DNA from 2 places in the Streptomyces sp. NPDC045968 genome. Region 1 is predicted to be linked to the other one. Evidence: predicted binding sites of a transcription regulator. Region 1 holds the regulator's gene; the other holds the start of a gene.
The links. The regulator HrcA, encoded in region 1, represses chaperone genes, less so after heat shock. The targets are predictions, from matches to a motif close to TTNGCACTCNGNNNNNCNGAGTGCNAA.

Region 1 (6,358 bases):
GCCTCCACCCCCTGGACGCAGACGGCGTCGGCGCCCGCCCACTGCGCGGCCTGGGCCTCCTCGGCGGAGGTGACGGTCACGACGGTGTACGTGCCCGTCTGGGCGAACGCGTCGAGGATCTCGCGGGAGGGGCAGCCGAAGGTGAAGGAGACGACGGGCACCGGGTCCTCCAGGAGGATCGCGGTCTTGGCCTCGTAGCCGTCGTCGCCGCCGCCGTCCACCTCGCCGAGCGGGGTCTCGTACCAGAGCGCCTCACCGGCGAGCTGGTGCCGGTACACCTCGACGGAGCTCGGGTCGGCGTGGCCGGTCTGCGGCATGAAGAGGTTGACGCCGAAGGGCTGGGCGGTCAGTCCGCGTACCTGTTTGATCTCGTTGTACATGCCGTCCGCCGTCTTGTACCCGGCGGCGAGGAAACCGAGCCCACCGGCTTCGGCGACAGCGCCGACGAGCTGCGGGCCGGACACTCCGCCCGCCATGGGGGCCTGCACGATCGGATACCGGCAGAGATCGGTCAACGCGGAGGACATGAGCGCATCGTGCCACGTCCGGTGCACCGCACCGAATCAGCCATGGGGCGGCGCGGACGGTATACCACCGCAGCTCGCACCACACGCCGCACCGCCCGCCGGTACGGGACCGACGGGCGGTGCGGGGTAAGGCGACAAGCGGTGCGGCGAACGCGGTCAGCGCCCGTTGAACGCGTCCTTCAGCCGGGAGAAGAGCCCCTGCTGGCCTGGCTGGAACTGCCCGGTGGGCCGCTCCTCGCCGCGCAGCTTCGCGAGCTCCCGCAGGACCCGTTCCTGCTCCGCGTCCAGCTTCGACGGGGTCATGACCTCGACGTGCACGATCAGGTCGCCGCGCCCGCCACCGCGCAGGTGCGTGATGCCGCGCCCGTGCAGCGGGACCGACTGGCCGGACTGCGTGCCCGGCCTGATGTCGATCTCCTCCATGCCGTCCAGCGTCTCCAGCGGCACCTGGGTGCCGAGGGCCGCCGCCGTCATCGGGATGGTGACCGTGCAGTGCAGGTCGTCGCCGCGCCGCTGGAACACCGCGTGCGACAGCTCGTGGATCTCGACGTACAGATCGCCGGCCGGTCCGCCGCCGGGGCCGACCTCGCCCTCGCCCGCGAGCTGGATGCGGGTGCCGTTGTCGACACCTGCCGGGATCTTCACCGTCAGGGTGCGTCGCGAGCGGATGCGGCCGTCTCCGGCGCACTCGGGGCACGGGGTCGGCACGACCGTACCGAAGCCCTGGCACTGCGGGCAGGGCCGCGAGGTCATGACCTGGCCGAGGAAGGACCGGGTGACCTGCGAGACCTCACCGCGGCCGCGGCACATGTCACAGGTCTGCGCCGAGGTGCCGGGTGCGGCGCCCTCTCCGCTACAGGTCGTACAGACGACCGCCGTGTCGACCTGGATGTCCTTGGTCGTACCGAAGGCCGCCTCGGAGAGGTCGATCTCCAGCCGGATCATGGCGTCCTGGCCGCGCCGGGTCCGCGAACGGGGCCCGCGCTGGGACGCCGTACCGAAGAACGCGTCCATGATGTCGGAGAAGTTGCCGAAGCCACCCTGTCCGAATCCGCCCGCGCCACCGCCGCCCGAGGCGGACAGCGGGTCGCCGCCGAGGTCGTAGACCTGCTTCTTCTGCGGGTCCGACAACACCTCGTAAGCGGCGTTGATCTCCTTGAACCGCTCCTGGGTCTTCGGGTCCGGGTTGACATCCGGGTGCAGCTCGCGGGCGAGCCTGCGGAATGCCTTCTTGATCTCGTCCTGAGATGCGTCGCGGCGCACGCCGAGTACGGCGTAGTAGTCCGTGGCCACTTACGACTCCGCCAGGATCTGTCCGACGTAACGTGCCACTGCGCGTACCGCTCCCATCGTTCCGGGGTAGTCCATGCGGGTCGGTCCGACCACGCCGAGTTTGGCGACTGCCTCGTCGCCCGAACCGTAGCCGACCGCGACCACGGACGTGGAGTTGAGGCCCTCGTGGGCATTCTCGTGACCGATACGTACGGTCATGCCCGAGTCCTTGGCCTCACCGAGCAGCTTCAGCAGCACGACCTGCTCCTCCAATGCCTCCAGCACCGGCCGGATCATCACAGGGAAGTCGTGCCCGAAGCGGGTGAGGTTGGAGGTGCCGCCGATCATCAGCCGCTCCTCCGTCTCTTCCACCAGAGTTTCGAGAAGGATCGAGAGCACCGTGGAAACGGTTCCCCTGTCCTCGCCCTCGAAGGACTCCGGCAAGTCCTGCACCAGCTGCGGGACATCCGCGAAGCGGCGGCCCACGACACGGCTGTTGAGCCGCGCCCGGAGGTCCGCCAGGGATGTCTCACCGAACGGCGCAGGACAGTCGATCATACGCTGTTCGACCCGGCCGGTGTCCGTGATCAGTACCAGCATCAGCCGGGCCGGAGCCAGGAGAAGCAGCTCCACGTGCCGCACCGTCGAACGGGTCAGCGAGGGGTACTGCACGACGGCGACCTGACGGGTCAGCTGCGCGAGCAGCCGCACGGTCCGGCCCACGACGTCGTCGAGGTCGACCGCGCCGTCGAGGAAGTTCTGAATGGCCCTGCGCTCCGGCGACGACAGGGGCTTGACGCCCGCGAGCCGGTCGACGAAGAGCCGGTAGCCCTTGTCCGTCGGGATGCGCCCCGCGCTGGTGTGGGGCTGGGCGATGAAGCCCTCGTCCTCCAGCACCGCCATGTCGTTGCGGACCGTGGCCGGGGAGACCCCGAGGTTGTGCCGCTCGGTCAGCGCCTTGGAGCCGACCGGCTCCTCGGTGCCGACGTAGTCCTGGACGATGGCGCGCAGCACTTCGAGTCTGCGTTCGCTGAGCATCGCGCACACCTCCAGCTGTGGTTCTCGGTCTCTGCCTGGCACTCTGTACGTTCGAGTGCCAGCAATCCCCCCGGTCAGTGTACGGGGGTGGGGTGGCCCCCGGGCAAGGGCGACCGGCCACGCTACCGCGAGACTGCGCAGGTCGATGCCGATAGCGTCGTTGTATGGACGTCTCTTGGGAAGAGCTGGGCTGGGAGCGGTTGGGCAACGGTGTGGGCCGCCGACGCCTTCCGGTGTGGGATGCGACGGCAGGACTGGTGGCGGGAGCGGAGGGTGTCCTGCTCTTCGACACCGGTTCGTCGCTCCGTGAGGGCGCCGAGCTGCGGTCCCAGGCGCAGCGCCTGCTCGGCCGGAGGGTGACGCATATCGCACTGAGTCACCCGCACTTCGATCATGTTCTGGGCACGGCGGCGTTCGCCGGGGCCGAGGTGTACGGGGCGGTCGGCGTCGCCGGTCTGCTCAGGAACGCGGCGGACGAGCTGCACAGCTCGGCGGCGCACCACGGGGTCCCCGAGCACGATGCCGCGGAAGCGGTGGACGTGCTGGTCGCCCCGCATCACGAGGTGTGCGGGGAGTGGACGCTCGATCTGGGCGGCGGGCTCCAGGTGCTGCTGGCCAATGTGGGGCCGGGGCACAGCGGTCACGACCTGGCCGTCCTGGTGCCGGGCACGCCCGCGGTGGTGTTCTGCGGCGATCTGGTCGAGCAGTCCGGCGATCCGCAGGCCGGCGACGACGCCATCCCCTCCCGCTGGCCTGCCGCCCTGGACCGGCTGCTGGCGCTGGGCGGCGAGGAGGCGGTGTACGTACCGGGGCACGGGGCGGTGGTGGACGCGGCGTTCGTCCGGATGCAGCGTGATCAACTGGCGGCGCGGTTCGGCGTGTCGTGACCGTCGGCCGCCGTATCGTCGTGCGATGCGCAGCTATCAGCCGGACCTGACCCCGCCGTGGAAGAAGTCCGTACCGGCCCCCGAGGTCCCCGCCGAGCCCGATCTGGTCGTCGAGGAGGCCGCCACCGGCTTCTGCGGGGCGGTGATCCGCTGCGAGAAGACGGCGCAGGGGCCGACGGTCACCCTGGAGGACCGCTTCGGCAAGCACCGGGTGTTCCCGATGGAGCCGCGCGGCTTCCTGCTGGAGGGCCGGGTCGTCACGCTGGTCCGCCCCACGTCCGCCTCCGCCGCCCCCGCCCATCCCGCCCGTACGGCCTCCGGGTCGCTGGCGGTCCCCGGGGCGCGTGCGCGGGTGGCACGGGCGGGCCGGATCTATGTGGAGGGCCGCCACGACGCGGAACTGGTCGAGCGGGTCTGGGGCGACGACCTCCGGATCGAGGGCGTGGTCGTCGAGTACCTGGAGGGCATCGACGACCTCCCCGCGATCGTCCGCGACTTCTCCCCCGGCCCGGACGCGCGCCTGGGCGTGCTGGTCGACCACCTGGTCCCGGGCTCGAAGGAGTCCCGCATCGCCGCCCAGGTCTCGGATGGCCACGTCCTGGTGGTGGGCCACCCGTACATCGACGTCTGGGAAGCGGTGAAGCCGTCCTCCGTGGGCATCCCGTCCTGGCCGAGGGTCCCGCACGGCCAGGACTGGAAGACGGGCGTGTGCCGCGCCCTGTCCTGGCCGGAGAACACGGGGGCGGCCTGGCAGCGCATCCTCTCGACGGTCCACTCGTACCGCGACCTGGAACCGGAGCTGCTGGGCCGGGTGGAAGAACTGATCGACTTCGTGACGGCCCCGGAGTAGGCCCGCCTTCCCATTTTCAGCCCGTCCGGCGCTTGAGGACCGGGGCCCGGGGCAGAGCCCCGGTGCGCCCGCCGCGGGCGTCAGTCCACCAGGTCCCGGACCACCGCGTCCGCCAGCAACCGCCCCCGCAACGTCAGCACCGCCCGCCCCGAAGCGAACGCCCCCGCCTCCAGCAGCCCGTCCCCCACCGCGCGCCCCGCCGCCGCCAGCCCCGCGGGAGCCAGCAACGACAGCGGGCAGCCGTCCACCAGCCGCAGCTCCAGCAGAATCCGTTCCACCCGCCGGTCCTCCGCGGACAGGACCTCACGCCCCGCTCCCGGCGACCGTCCTTCGGCCAGGGCCTGCGCGTACGCTCCCGGGTGCTTCACGTTCCACCACCGCACACCCCCCACATGGCTGTGCGCCCCGGGCCCCGCGCCCCACCAGTCGGCCCCGCGCCAGTACAGCTCGTTGTGCAGGCAGCGTCCCTCCGGCGTCCGGGACCAGTTCGACACCTCGTACCAGGAGAAGCCCGCCGCGGCCATCGCCTCGTCCGCGATCAGATAACGGTCCGCGTGCGCGTCGTCATCGGTCATCGGGATCTCCCCGCGACGGATGCGCCGGGCCAGCTGGGTGCCTTCCTCGACGATCAGCGCGTACGCCGACACATGGTCGGGTCCGGCACCGATCGCCGCGTCGAGGGAGGCCCGCCAGTCGTCGTCGGACTCCCCCGGCGTGCCGTAGATCAGGTCGAGGTTGACGTGCTCGAAGCCCGCGTCCCGCGCCTCGGCGACGCAGGCCTCGGGCCGGCCGGGCGTATGCGTCCGGTCGAGGATCTTCAGCACGTGCTGCCGTGCGCTCTGCATCCCAAAGGAAACCCGGTTGAAGCCGCCTTCCCGCAGCGCCGCCAGGTACGCCGGATCGACGGACTCCGGATTCGCCTCCGTCGTCACCTCCGCGTCGTCCGCGAGCCCGAACTCGTCACGGATCGCCCCCAGCATCCGTACGAGATCGGCTGCGGGCAGCAGCGTCGGCGTCCCGCCCCCGACGAAGACCGTACGGACCGGCCGCGGGTCGTCGCCGAGCACCTTGCGGGCCTGGCGGACCTCTTCGACCAGGTGCGCCGCGTAGTTGTCCCGCGAGGCCAGCGCACCACCGGAACCACGCAGCTCGGTGGCGGTGTAGGTGTTGAAGTCGCAGTACCCGCAGCGCGTCGCGCAGTACGGGACGTGCAGATAGAAGCCGAGCGGTCGGTCGGCGGCGCCGTCCAGGGCGTGGCTGGGCAGCGCCCCGTCGTCGGGCACGGGCTCACCATCGGGCAGTACGGAAGGCATACCGTCCATTGTCACTCGCCGCCGGAGCTGCCCCGCCCACCCGCGTCCCGGTCGGCCTGGAGCACCAGAAGAGCGAGGTCGTCGTCGGGCGGCCGCTCGGCGAAGTCGTGGACGGCCCGCTTGATCCGGTCCGCGATCCCCTCGGCGGGCAGCCCCGCGCAGCCGGCCAGGGCCCGTGCCAGCCCGTCCCCGTCGTCGAACATGGCCGGCCCGGAACGCCGCTCCGTCACCCCGTCGGTGACGCACAGCAGACTCTCGCCCGGCGCCAGATCGAAGCTCTGGCTCTCGTACGCGACGTCCTCGACGACCCCGAGCAGCACCTGTGGCTCCGCGGCGGAGCGTACGGACCCGTCCGGGCGCAGCAGCAGGGGCAGCGGATGGCCGGCGCTGGCGACCGTGCAGCGCACCCCGCCGCCGGGGAGCGGTACCACCTCCCCGTACAGGAGGGAGAGGAAGCGGGACTGCGAGCCG
Region 2 (6,358 bases), on a different contig from region 1:
CGTCCACGCTCCCCAGCTGCCCGAGACGCGCCACCTCATCGGGGCGGCGGAGCTGGCGCTGATGCCGGCGGGGGCGACGCTGATCAATACGGCGCGCGGTTCTCTGGTCGACGAGGACGCGTTGCTCGCGGAGCTGGTGAGCGGGCGGCTGCACGCGGTGCTGGATGTGACGGAGCCCGAACTTCCGGTGCCGGATTCCCCGTTGTACGACCTGCCGAACGTCCTGCTCACTCCACATGTCGCGGGCTCGCTGGGCAACGAGCTGCACCGCATGGCGGATCAGGCGCTGGACGAGCTGGAACGCTTCGCCCAGGGACGGCCGTTCGCGGACCAGGTGACTCCGGAGGCGCTGGGCCACTCGGCGTGACCCGCCCCCGGAAAGCACTGAGGCCCGGTACCCCCGCGACGGGGGTACCGGGCCTCAGTGGTGTACCGGGTGCGTACTAGTGGGAGTGCCCGTGGCCGTGGCCGGCCTCGGCCTCGTCGTCGGCCGGCTTCTCGACGACCAGGGTCTCGGTCGTGAGCAGCAGCGACGCGATGGACGCGGCGTTCTCCAGGGCGGAGCGGGTGACCTTGACCGGGTCGATGACGCCGGCCTTCACCAGGTCGCCGTACTCGCCGGTCGCGGCGTTGAAGCCCTGGCCCTTGTCGAGCTCGGCGACCTTGGAGGTGATGACGTAACCCTCCAGGCCGGCGTTCTCGGCGATCCAGCGCAGCGGCTCGACGGCGGCGCGGCGCACGACCGCGACACCGGTGGCCTCGTCGCCGGTCTTGCCGAGGTTGCCCTCGAGGACCTTGACGGCGTGGACCAGAGCGGAGCCACCACCGGAGACGATGCCCTCCTCGACCGCGGCGCGGGTCGCGGAGATGGCGTCCTCCAGACGGTGCTTCTTCTCCTTGAGCTCCACCTCGGTGGCGGCACCGACACGGATCACGCACACGCCGCCGGCCAGCTTCGCGAGGCGCTCCTGGAGCTTCTCGCGGTCCCAGTCGGAGTCCGTGGAGTCGATCTCGGCCTTGATCTGGTTGACCCGGCCCTTGACGTCGGCGGAGTCGCCGCCGCCGTCGACGATGGTCGTGTCGTCCTTGGAGACGGTGACGCGGCGGGCGGTGCCCAGCACGTCGAGACCGGCCTGGTCGAGCTTGAGGCCGACCTCTTCGGCGATGACGGTCGCACCGGTGAGGGTGGCGATGTCGCCGAGCATGGCCTTGCGGCGGTCACCGAAGCCCGGGGCCTTCACCGCGACGGCGTTGAAGGTGCCACGGATCTTGTTGACGACCAGGGTCGACAGGGCTTCGCCCTCGACGTCCTCGGCGATGATCAGCAGCGGCTTGGAGCCACCCGACTGGATGACCTTCTCCAGCAGCGGGAGCAGCTCCTGGATGGAGCCGATCTTGCCCTGGTGGATCAGGATGTACGGGTCGTCGAGGACGGCCTCCATACGCTCCTGGTCGGTCACCATGTACGGCGAGAGGTAACCCTTGTCGAAGGCCATGCCCTCGGTGAACTCGAGGTCCAGACCGAAGGTGTTGGACTCCTCGACGGTGATGACACCGTCCTTGCCGACCTTGTCCATCGCGTCCGCGATGAGCTCGCCGACCTGGGTGTCCTGCGCGGAGAGCGCGGCCACGGCGGCGATGTCGGACTTGTCGTCGATCGGGCGGGCGGTCGCGAGGAGCTCCTCGGACACGGCCTTGACCGCGGCGTCGATGCCCTTCTTCAGGGCGGCCGGGGAGGCGCCCGCGGCGACGTTGCGCAGACCCTCGCGGACGAGCGCCTGGGCCAGGACGGTGGCGGTGGTGGTGCCGTCACCCGCTACGTCGTTGGTCTTGGTCGCCACCTCCTTCACCAGCTGGGCACCGAGGTTCTCGAACGGGTCGTCGAGCTCGACCTCGCGCGCGATGGTGACACCGTCGTTGGTGATGGTGGGAGCGCCGAACTTCTTGTCGATGACGACGTTGCGGCCCTTGGGGCCGATCGTCACCTTCACCGTGTCGGCAAGCTTGTTGACGCCGCGCTCAAGGGCGCGACGGGCGTCCTCGTCGAACTTCAGAGTCTTCGCCATGGGCTGTTTTCTGTCCTCTCAAAACGAACTGCGCCCCAGACCACCCGGCTAGTTATTTCGCAGGGGGCCAGGGGCGCAGAACAGAAGCAAACGTGGGTGAATTACTTCTCGACGATCGCGAGCACGTCGCGAGCCGAGAGGACGAGGTACTCCTCGCCGTTGTACTTCACCTCGGTGCCGCCGTACTTGCTGTACAGGACGACGTCGCCGGTCTTGACGTCGAGCGGAAGGCGCTCGCCGTTCTCGAAGCGGCCCGGGCCCACGGCCAGGACGACGCCCTCCTGGGGCTTCTCCTTGGCGGTGTCGGGAATGACCAGGCCGGAGGCCGTGGTCTGCTCGGCGTCGAGCGGCTGGACCACAATGCGGTCCTCAAGCGGCTTGATCGCAACCTTGGAGCTGGTGGTCGACACGATCCGGTCTCCCCCTTCGGAGATCTCACGGGGTTTAACAGTCTTTGGGGTGGCGACCAGGTCGATCCGTCGTCGCGGGTGCCGGACCTGCCCTGTCGCGCGGTGGTGCTGGCACTCTCCAGTGGGGAGTGCCAGCACTGAGACTATGACCGCGATTAGCACTCGGTCAAGCGGAGTGCCAATTCACCACCCCCGCGTGGCGGACCGGCCGCTCTCCCGTGTCAGACGTAGTCCTCCAGTCTGGCGACCGCGTACCCCTTGTCCGTGATCGTCTTCATGACCCGTCGGATCATGTCCGGCATGGAGCCCTTCCAGTCCCCGGGCCCCCGGAAGTGGGTGAGGATGATGTCGCCCGGGTGCAGGTCACGGTCCCACTCGCGCCATTCCATGTGGTCGGGGAACGCCTCCGAGGACCACAGCGGCACCGCCTTGATGCCGCAGGACTTGGCGATGCGCAGGGTGTCGCGGTTGTAGTTGCCGTACGGCGGCCGGAAGAGCGTGGGCCGTTTCCCGAAGTGCTTCGCGATCTTGTCCTGCTGGCCGCAGATCTCCCGCTTCTGCTCGGCGTACGACAGACCGGGCATATAGCGGTGGTTCAGCGTGTGGTTGCTGAGGGTGACACCGCGGGCCTGCATCTTCTTGAAGTAGCCGTAGTCCTCCCTGACCAGGTAGTCACTGAGGAAGGCGCTGTACGGGATGCCGAGCTCCGTCATCATCCGCAGCAGCGCGGGGTCCTTCTCGGCCCCGTCGTCCATCGTCAGGAAGACGATCTTCTCCTTGGTCGGCACGGTGGTGAAAACGGGCGGCAGCGCGTCCCCGCCGGTGACCTCGAAGCCCTTGCGGGTGGTGATGCGCGGCTTGGCGGCCGGGGGCTCGGGGGCGATCAGCGGGACCTTCGCCAGCCGCCACTTCCTGGCCGCCGCGACCCGCGCCGCCTGCTTCCGCTTCAGCTTCTCCGCGTACACGGACAGCGCCCCGGCCGGCGCCTCCTTCAGCGCGGGCGGCCCCTCCCGGCCCGCGGCGGGCGCCGCCGGATGCTTTCCGCCTGCGGCACTGTCCGCGCCTTCGGCGGCGCACCCGGAGGCGACGGCGGTGACGAGGAGGGCGATCAGGACCGCACGGACCGGCTCACGGAGGAGGCGGCCGGTTCCGTGCCGCTTCATGGCGGATTCTTCCGTTTGTCGTACTAGCTGCATGGCGCCGCATCCTGCCAGTGCGTGCCCGGACGCCGGGCCCGACACCGCCGCCGGGCCCGCCCGGTCCCCCGGCTGGCTCACAATGGGCCGGGTGAACGCTCTCCCGCCCTCCGATGCCCCCGACCCGCTCGCCGGCTTCCATGCCCTGCTCGCCCCCGAGGGCGCGGCGCTCCTGGCCGAGCTGCGCGACCACGACCCCGCCCGGGAACTGGCCACCGCGACCCGGCTGCGCCGCAGCCACCCGGCCGACCTGGTGTCGGCGGCCCTGGGGCAGGCCCGGCTGCGGCAGCGGGCGGTCGCGAAGTTCGGCGCCGAGGACGCGTACCGGATGTTCTTCACCCCCAACGGTGTCGAGCAGGCCACCCGCACCTCGGTCGCCGGCTACCGGGCACAGCGGTTCGCCGGACTCGGGGTACGGAGTGTGGCCGACCTGTGCTGCGGCATCGGCGGCGACGCGATCGCGCTGGCGCGTGCGGGCATCGCGGTGCTGGCCGTCGACCGCGACCCGCTGACCGCCGAGGTCGCCCGCGCCAACGCCGCGGCGCTCGGCCTGGAGGCGCTGATCGAGGTGCGGTGCGCCGATGTCACCGAGACCGACACCGCTCCGTACGACGCGGTCTTCGTCGATCCGGCCCGGCGCGGCGGCCGCGGCCGGATCTTCGACCCGGAGGCGTACTCGCCCCCGCTGTCCTGGGCGACCGCGGCCGCGCTGAAGGCCCCCCGCGCCGCGCTGAAGATCGCCCCCGGCGTCCCGCACGAGGCGATCGGGCCGCGGGCCGAGGCCGAGTGGATCTCGGACGGTGGCGATGTGAAGGAGGCGGTGCTCTGGTTCGGCGAGGGCTTCGCACCCGGCTCGTTCCGGGCGACACTGCTCCCGGCGGGCGCCACCCTGACGGCCCCGGCCCCGCTGCCCGCCCCGCCCGTCGGCCCCGTCGGCCGCTATCTGTACGAACCCGACGGCGCCGTCATCCGCGCGCATCTGGTCGCCGGCATCGTGGACCGGTGCGGCGGCCGGCTGTTCGACGAGATGATCGCGTACGTCACGAGTGACGAGGTGTACGACTCCCCGTACACGACGGCGTACGAGATCACCGACGAACTCCCGTTCAACATGAAGAAGCTCAAGGCCCTGCTGCGGGAGCGGGAGGTCGGCGTCCTGACCGTCAAGAAGCGCGGCTCCGCGGTCGAACCGGAGGAGCTGCGCCGGAAGATGAAACTCCAGGGGCCGAACGCGGCGACCGTGTTCCTGACCCGGGTGGCGGGGGCGCCTACGATGCTGGTCGGTCAGCCCCTGAAGCGGCCCTGACCGGCGGTTCGGCGGGCGTCCCGGGCGTCCCGGGCGTCCCGGGCGTCCCGACGAGCACCCGGAGCACCCAGCGGCGGTGCGCGAACGCCTTGACCACGCCGATCAGGCCGGTCAGCCAGGAGATGAGACCGAGGCCCATGAACAGGGCCACCTCCCCGTACGTCTCCTCGCCCGCCTCCGCGCCCGCCGGGACGACCACACACACGTACAGGCCGAGGGCGCACAGCGCGAAGGACGTCAGCATCCAGAGGAGGCTGACGCCGGGAATCCGCAGCCGCAGATCGCCCGCCGGGTCACGGGCCAGCGCGCCCCACTGGACGAGCAGCCTGCGGACCTGGCGGTCCCGGCCGAGCCCGACGGCGACGAACGCGACCGACGGCACCAGCAGGCAGGCGCCGATGGCGAAACCGACCAGGCCCAGCATCGCGGCGAACGGGTCGTCGGGCTCCTGGAACGAGACGATCGCCCCGCCCACGAACGACCAGCCGAGCGCCGCCAGCATCCCCCACAGCCACAGCGTCGCGAGCCGCGCGTGCCCCAGGTGCATCCTGACCAACGCGCCGAGAACCACCGCCCGGTCGGTCAGCATCGCCTGCCGGTCGGGCCAGGAGCGCAGCTCCACGGGGGGCGGGGGCGGGGGAAGCGGTGAACGACGTGGCATGGCCCAGACACTACCGACCGGGCCCGCACCCGGAGGTGACGGGCCGTGAACACCGGGGCAGGGCAGACACCATGCTGAACACGGTGAACCGGGTCGCGGTTCTGTCGGACATCCACGGGGCACTGCCCCGGGCGCGGCCGGGCCGTGTGACGGCACGGCACCGCTTCCCCCGAAAGGCGCTCAGGCGTCCCGGAGCGCCTGGATGTCCAGCTTCCGCATGCCGAACATCGCCTTCATGGCCCGCTCCGCCCTGGCCGGGTCCGGGCCGGACAGCACCTCGGGCAGTCCTCTCGGGACGATCTGCCAGGAGAGGCCGTACCGGTCCTTGAGCCACCCGCACCGGCCCTCCTCGCCGCCCTCGGTGAGCGTGTCCCACAGCCGGTCCACCTCGGCCTGGTCCTCGCAGTCCACGGAGAGCGAGATGGCCTCCGTGAAGGGGAACTGCGGGCCTCCGTTGAGAGCGACGTACTCCTGGTCCGCCAGCCGGAAGCTCACCGTCATGATCGAGCCGGGCTCGCCCGGGGCCGCCGCCCCGTAGTGGGTCACGCCCAGAATCCGCGAGTCACCGCCGAAGACGGAGACGTAGTACTGCGCCGCCTCCTCCGCCTGGTGGTCGAACCACAGGAACGTGGTGATCTTCTGCATGGTCTTCTCCTCGCCGGGACGTCGAGCGGCCGCAGAGCCGGAACGCCCCGGCCGGATGCTCTCGGAAGGTAGAC

Region 2: the regulator HrcA is predicted to act here: its motif matches at 2,632-2,658, upstream of groES (co-chaperone GroES).

What each region holds. Positions count from the first base shown of each region.
Region 1 is NZ_JBWKLF010000001.1:529,693-536,050, reverse strand. Features, by position in the region: gene AC07FA_RS02205 (nitronate monooxygenase) at 1-527, opposite strand, end outside; gene dnaJ (molecular chaperone DnaJ) at 684-1,820, opposite strand; gene hrcA (heat-inducible transcriptional repressor HrcA) at 1,821-2,837, opposite strand; gene AC07FA_RS02190 (MBL fold metallo-hydrolase) at 3,002-3,724, shown strand; gene AC07FA_RS02185 (DUF3097 domain-containing protein) at 3,750-4,574, shown strand; gene hemW (radical SAM family heme chaperone HemW) at 4,655-5,896, opposite strand; gene AC07FA_RS02175 (SpoIIE family protein phosphatase) at 5,899-6,358, opposite strand, start outside.
Region 2 is NZ_JBWKLF010000008.1:279,105-285,462, reverse strand. Features, by position in the region: gene AC07FA_RS24170 (hydroxyacid dehydrogenase) at 1-367, shown strand, start outside; gene groL (chaperonin GroEL) at 444-2,066, opposite strand; gene groES (co-chaperone GroES) at 2,168-2,476, opposite strand; gene AC07FA_RS24155 (polysaccharide deacetylase family protein) at 2,698-3,639, opposite strand; gene AC07FA_RS24150 (THUMP-like domain-containing protein) at 3,755-4,978, shown strand; gene AC07FA_RS24145 (hypothetical protein) at 4,941-5,639, opposite strand; gene AC07FA_RS24140 (VOC family protein) at 5,820-6,284, opposite strand.